Regions from separate parts of the Flavonifractor sp. An112 genome, predicted to be linked through region 1. Evidence: a T-box and tRNA genes for the amino acid it is inferred to sense, from the RefSeq annotation. Region 1 holds a T-box; the other holds one or more tRNA genes.
The links. A T-box is a leader RNA that pairs with one kind of tRNA and senses whether it is charged. The one in region 1 lies ahead of IHN22_RS05195 (glycine--tRNA ligase), so its partner is inferred to be a tRNA-Gly.

Region 1 (3,399 bases):
TGATGATGACGGAGATGGAGTCCTCACCGTGCTCGTCGATGATCTTCTGGACCTTGTTCAGGTCGATGTTGCCCTTGAAGTCCTCGGCGGGGCTGGCAGCATCCAGACCGGCGTCGATGACGCAGTCCACAGCGTAGGCACCGATGATCTCGGCGTTGCCGTGGAAGGTGTCAAAGTGCATGTTGCCCACGGCGTACTTGCCGGGCTTGGCGTAGTACTGAGCCATGATGTAGTCGGCGCCGCGGCCCTGGTGGGTGGGCTGCACATAAGGCATGCCGAAGACTTCCTGAGCGGAGGCTTCCAGCTTGTAGAAGCTCTTGCAGCCGGCGTAGCTCTCGTCGCCCAGCATCATGGCGGACCACTGCTCGGTGCTCATGGCGGAGGTGCCGGAATCGGTCAGGCAGTCCACATACACGTCCTCGGCCTTTAGACGGAAGGCGTTGTACTGAGCATCCTTCAGAGCCTGGGTACGATAGGCCCGGGTGGTCTTCTTAATGGGCTCCACAACCTTGATGCGGAAGGGCTCGGCAGTCTGGAAATTGCGTTCCATAATTGACACTCCTTTAAAAATTTGTTTATTGTGTTTTATTTTTTCTCTTTGTGTAACAAATACTAACACCACATCACTGGAATGTCAATCATGTAATAATAAATCAAATTGTGTAAGAAAAATTGTACGATTTAGACAAATATACATCATGTAAGAAATTCTAACACGATAAATATGGCCAGGACAACAAAAAAAGTACCTGCCGCAAAACCCTGCGGCAGGTACTTTTTGAAATGCTATTCTAATATATGAGGGGGAAAAGGACAGAAATCAGAACTTTACGCGCTCAGCGATATAAGCCTTGACCTGATCCATGGGGATGCGCACCTGCTCCATGGAGTCGCGCTCACGGATGGTGACGCAGTTGTCGGCGGGAGTGTTCTCGTCGCCCACGGTTTGGAAGTCCAGGGTGATGCAGAAGGGGGTGCCGATCTCGTCCTGGCGGCGGTAGCGCTTGCCGATGGAGCCGGCGTCGTCGTAGTCCACCATGAACTCCTTGGCCAGCTCGTCACGCAGCTGCTGGGCGGGGCCGGACAGCACTTCCTTCTTGCTCAGGGGCAGCACGGCGCACTTGAAGGGGGCCAGAGCGGGGTGGAGGCGCAGCACGGTGCGGATGTCGTCGTTGCCCTTCTTGTCCTGGCCAACCACTTCCTGATCGAAGGCGTCCACCAGGAAGGCCAGGGTCACGCGGTCGGCGCCCAGGGAGGGCTCCACCACGTAGGGGATATAGTGCTCGCCGGTCTCCTGGTCGAAGTAGGTCATATCCTTGCCGGAGACGTTCTGGTGCTGGGTCAGGTCGTAGTCGGTACGGTCGGCCACGCCCCACAGCTCGCCCCAGCCGAAGGGGAAGAGGAACTCGAAGTCGGTGGTGCCCTTGGAGTAGAAGCACAGCTCCTCGGGGCTGTGGTCACGCAGCCGCAGGTTCTCCTCCTGCATACCCAGGCTCAGCAGCCACTCCTTGCAGAAGGAGCGCCAGTACTGGAACCACTCCATGTCGGTGCCCGGCTTGCAGAAGAACTCCAGCTCCATCTGCTCGAACTCACGGGTGCGGAAGGTGAAGTTGCCGGGGGTGATCTCGTTGCGGAAGGACTTGCCCACCTGGCACACGCCGAAGGGCAGCTTTTTGCGGGTGGTGCGCTGAATGTTCTGGAAGTTGACAAAAATGCCCTGGGCGGTCTCAGGCCGCAGGTACACGGTGTTCTTGGCATCCTCGGTGACGCCCTGGAAGGTCTTGAACATCAGGTTAAACTGACGGATGTCGGTGAAGTTGTGCTTGCCGCAGGTGGGGCAGGGGATGTTGTTCTCCTCGATGAAATTCTTCATCTCCTCCTGGGAGAAGGCGTCGATGGGCTTGGGCAGCTCCACGCTGTTCTCAGCGCACCAGTCCTCGATGAGCTTGTCGGCGCGGAAGCGCTCCTTACACTCCTTACAGTCCATCAGAGGATCGGAGAAGCCGCCCAGATGGCCGGAGGCCACCCAGGTCTGGGGGTTCATGAGGATGGCAGCGTCCAGACCCACGTTGTAGGGATTCTCCTGGACGAACTTCTTCCACCAGGCCTTCTTCACGTTGTTCTTCAGCTCCACACCCAGAGGGCCGTAGTCCCAGGTGTTGGCCAGGCCGCCGTAGATCTCGGAGCCGGAGAAGATGAAGCCCCGGCCCTTACACAGGGTGACGATCTGCTCCATGGTCTTTTCGGTGTTTTTCATGGTACAATCAAACTCCTTTTGTTTGTAATTTATACATATATGGTACCGTTTCCCTCATCCGCCCCAGTGTGCGCACTGGGGCACCTTCCCCCAGGGGAAGGCTAAGAAAAAACCGCCCTGAGCCTAAGCTCAGGGCGGAAAAATCCGTGGTACCACCTGAATTCGGACAAGTTGTCCGCACTCGAACCCGGTAACGGCGGGGGACCGGCGGGGCATTGCCTCCCCGCGGCTCACGGGCGCCTTCCCTCCACCTCCGCCGAAGCCTTGCACCGTCCGGCTCCTCTCTGGTGCGGAAACATGGGGGTACTCTTCCCGATCACTGCCTTATCGCGGGCTATTCTATCATTTTTTCCCCCTACCGTCAAGGCAAAAAGGGGGGAATCCTCACCGGCGGCCCATAATTTCGTCCAGCAGGGCGTGGGCGGCCTCCTCCTTGCTCATGAGGGGCAGTTCCTTGGCCCCGTCGGCGGCGATGAGGGTGAGCACGTTGGTATCCACCCCGAAGCCTGCACCCGCCTGCTTCAGGTTGTTGGCGGCAATGAGGTCGATGTGCTTTTTCTCCAGCTTCTTTTTGGAATTCTCCACCATGTCTTTTGTCTCCATGGAGAAGCCGCACAGGAACTGGCCGGGCACCCGGTGCTCACCCAGCCAGGCCAGGATGTCGCTGGTGCGGGCCAGGGGGAGGGAGAGGTCGGAATCATTGCCGCTCTTCTTGATCTTGTCCTCCGCCACGGAAGCGGGGCGGTAGTCGGCCACGGCGGCGGCCTTGATGATGATATCCTGCTCCGGCGCCCGGCTGGTCACCGCGTCAAACATATCCTGGGCGGACACAATGTCCACCACCTCCATGTAGGGGGGCTTTTTCAGGTTCACCGGCCCGGACACCAGGGTGACCTGGGCCCCCCGGGCGGCGGCGGCTTTGGCGATGGCGTAGCCCATCTTGCCGGTGGAGTGGTTGGTGAGATAGCGCACCGGGTCCAGAGCCTCCCGGGTGGGACCGGCAGTGACCAGCAACCGTAGGCCGGTCATGTCCTTCTCGTGGCTCAGGGCGTGGAGGACGGTCTCCAGCAGGTCCTCCGGCTCGGGCATCTTGCCCTTGCCCACGGCCCCGCAGGCCAGACGGCCGCTGGCGGGCTCCACGA
Region 2 (3,399 bases), on a different contig from region 1:
GAAACTGCTCCAGATGAAGGGGGAGAAACAGCAGGACCGCAGCAAGGAATACCCCGGCCAGGACGCACTTGACCGGCGACAGAAACCGCCCCCGCTGATAGGGCGCTCTATATATCCTGACAGCGGCAATCAGGCTGCCCGCCAGAAACAGCACCGAAAGGTAAAAACAACAATATGCCCACATATCAATTTCCTTCCTGTGAGGCGGCCTGTCCGCCATACAGCTTTTTAGACTCGCTCATGCCTCCGGGAACAGGTCCAGACACAGCGAACCTTCTGAGTGGAAATAGGTATACTGACTGACCGGATAGCCTGCCTGCTCCAGCACAGCGGTCATAGCCTCCCCGTCCTGTACCAACTCCATCAGCTGACCATATACCGCCTCATCTGCGGCCAGTACAGTAAGGCTTCCGCCAGTCTGAGAGGAGAAGATCCGGACCAGTTCTTCTGTGTTGAACTGCTCCAGCACCCAGCCGTTGCGGTAGTGGTAATTGCACGCCACCGCGGAACTGGGCGTCATCTCCGCGCCTCGCTCCGGCTCCGCAAAATGGGTAGAGGCCATACGCTCACTGGTAACTGCAAACCAGCTGTAAGTATGTCCATCCGGATGGGTCTCCTGGTCGTCCCATGTCACGTCGGTATAATATACCTCCCCATCCAGAACCACCTTTGTCCAGGCATGGGACTGGGCACCTGTTCCATTGTCAGCAGTACCTCGCACGGTCTCAGCCTGGATGCCGGCCCGGCGCAGGAGGTACACGTAGGCCTGACTGTATCCGGAACACACACACCGTCCATTTACCAACGCACCGTACAGGTCCTGATCGCTGCCGTCGCTGCTGCTCTGATATACAATGTGATCACACAGCCAGTCATGCAGGCTCAGGGCAGTCTCATAGTCTCCCGCCCCTTCCGGAATGGCAGCCAGCGCCTGGGCCTCCGCTTGCTCCACCTGTTCCCGTCGGGCGGTCAGATCCGTATATTTCCAGTCAAATTCCACCTGATACTCCGTATCGCTGCCAGCCAATTCGTAGCCTTTCAACCAGAAGAATTCCGGCTGACGCTGGAGCTGTTCCAGCACTTGCCCGATTTGCTCCATGCTCATATCTTCCGCTGTAAAGTTCACCACCTGCTGCTGCCCGTCTACCTGCTCATAGAGATATTGGTAGAGGATACTCTCCGGATCTTCCTTCTCAGGGCGCTCTGTAACGACCACAGACGGCGTCTGAAGACTTGTCGTGACCTGAGGTAAGGGTAATTCTGTTTCAATCGGAGAGGCCGCTGTAGACCCTTCCTTGGGCGAGAGCAGCATCCGCACCAGCACCACACCTATGCCTATCACCAGAAACAAAACAATCAGCAGCACCACACCGGAGGCGCTCCGCCTGCGTCTCTTCGATCTTCTCTTTTTCTTCATATCCGCTCTTCCCCTCTCCACCATACTGTTGTTCTACATTTTTCTCATTATACCATATCATATGATATTTTCCAGTATATACAAAGAAGAAAACCGGTTACCTTCCGATAACCGGTTCTCTTCTTGTCCAAACAATATAGATGCAAACTAAGACTAGCAGCCCAAGCAGTGAGCGGCGCATTTACGCCAAACATTTTGATTGCTCAAGAAATCAAAAAGAAAACCGACTATCTTTCGATAGTCGGTTTTTGGAGGCGACACCCAGATTCGAACTGGGGGTGGAGCTTTTGCAGAGCTCTGCCTTACCACTTGGCTATGTCGCCATATGGATAAAAGGAAGGGCGGACCTTCCTTTTATCATTTTTGGAGCAGGTGACGAGGCTCGAACTCGCTACCTCCACCTTGGCAAGGTGGCGCTCTACCAGATGAGCTACACCTGCATCTGTTTCCATCCTATGAAAAGAACGGAACACATATGCCTGGATTTTAAAGGTGCCCCTGGTGGATACCTTGCGGTATCCACCAGGAACGGTGGTGCCTCCGGCCGGAATCGAACCAGCGACACGGGGATTTTCAGTCCCCTGCTCTACCAACTGAGCTACAGAGGCGAATGGCGACGCGGAAGGGACTTGAACCCTCGACCTCCGGCGTGACAGGCCGGCGTTCTAACCAACTGAACTACCGCGCCAGACGGTAGGGGGTACGGGAGCTCCCAGAAAGGGAGTGGTGGGAACAACAGGGCTCGAACCTGTGACATCATGCTTGTAAGGCATGCGCTCTCCCAGCTGAGCTATGCTCCCTCGTTCTTCTTTCGCTTTCGTTTGGCTGTCGGGCCAAGCGACGAAAGTTATTATACAAGAACGACCCCCAGTTGTCAACAACTTTCTTCGATTTTTTTCAAAAAATCAAATCGAATTCAGAAGGCCTTGCAATTCCTCGCCTGTAAAGTCATAAACCTTGTCACAAAACTGGCAGGTAAGCTCCGCTTTGCCCTGATCTTTGATGAGAGACTCCAGTTCTTCCCGGCCCATACTGATGAGGGCGCGGGTCACCCGCTCACGGCTGCAATAGCAGCGGTACTCCACCGGCTCCTCACTGAGGACCTCCAGGTCAAAGGCAGACAGAACACGCTCCACCAGGCTGCGGGCACTCTCACCGTTGCGCATAGCCTCGGTAACGGGGCCCACCTTGGCAATGCCCTCTTCAATAGCAGTAATAACGCTGTCGTCTGCACCAGGCAGCAGCTGAATCAGATAACCACCGGCGCACAGCACACTCTGATCCACGTCCACCAGCACACCCAGGGCGCAGGCGGAAGGGATCTGCTCACTTTCCGCAAAATAAGAAGTGATATCCTCGGCAATCTCACCGGATACCAGAGGGATGGTACCCACATAGGGCTCCTTCATGTTCATGTCCTTGATGACGGTAAGAGAGCCGTCCTTGCCCACAGCAGAACCCACATCCAGCTTGGCAGGGCCCTTCAAAGGCAGATCAACCAGGGGGTTGACCACATAGCCCCTGGCATTTCCGGCGCTGTCGGATACCACAGTAATGCCCCCCAGAGGTCCGTCGCCCTTGATCCGCAGAGTGACAGAGCCGTTTTCCTCCTTCAGCTGGTTGCCCATCATGGAGGCGGCCATCAGGGAGCGGCCCAGAGCCGCAGTAGCCACCGGCAGGGTCTTATGGATCTGTCTGGCCCGCTCCACCATGGCCCGGGCGGAAATGGCCGAGGCCTTGACGGGAGCGTCCTTGGCCAGAACGCGAATGATCGAATCTGACATACGTTTAAAATTCCTTTCGTGCGGCGAAAAAGATGCGCTGTTCCCCCGGTTCGGGGCGGCGCATCTTCAGTTCGCCATATTGCTTGATCTGCCGGAAACCGGCCTGGCGCAGCATCTGCTCCAGCTCTTCCGGCTCATAGGCGTATTCCTCATGGACCTCCTCCATCCGGCTCCACAGTCCATTCTCCTCCCGGCAGA

Region 2: it encodes a tRNA-Gly, which carries the amino acid that the T-box ahead of IHN22_RS05195 (glycine--tRNA ligase) is inferred to sense. The anticodon was not compared.

The regions. Positions count from the first base shown of each region.
Region 1 is NZ_CAJFGT010000023.1:43,490-46,888, forward strand. Features, by position in the region: gene IHN22_RS05190 (tryptophanase) at 1-550, opposite strand, end outside; gene IHN22_RS05195 (glycine--tRNA ligase) at 821-2,257, opposite strand; T-box leader at 2,385-2,586, opposite strand; gene coaBC (bifunctional phosphopantothenoylcysteine decarboxylase/phosphopantothenate--cysteine ligase CoaBC) at 2,642-3,399, opposite strand, start outside.
Region 2 is NZ_CAJFGT010000101.1:1,252-4,650, forward strand. Features, by position in the region: partial or broken gene IHN22_RS11960 (hypothetical protein) at 1-184, opposite strand, end outside; gene IHN22_RS11965 (transglutaminase domain-containing protein) at 239-1,216, opposite strand; gene IHN22_RS11970 (hypothetical protein) at 1,266-1,478, opposite strand; tRNA gene IHN22_RS11975 (tRNA-Cys) at 1,667-1,740, opposite strand; tRNA gene IHN22_RS11980 (tRNA-Gly) at 1,782-1,857, opposite strand; tRNA gene IHN22_RS11985 (tRNA-Phe) at 1,950-2,025, opposite strand; tRNA gene IHN22_RS11990 (tRNA-Asp) at 2,029-2,105, opposite strand; tRNA gene IHN22_RS11995 (tRNA-Val) at 2,142-2,217, opposite strand; gene hslO (Hsp33 family molecular chaperone HslO) at 2,323-3,201, opposite strand; gene IHN22_RS12005 (class I SAM-dependent DNA methyltransferase) at 3,206-3,399, opposite strand, start outside.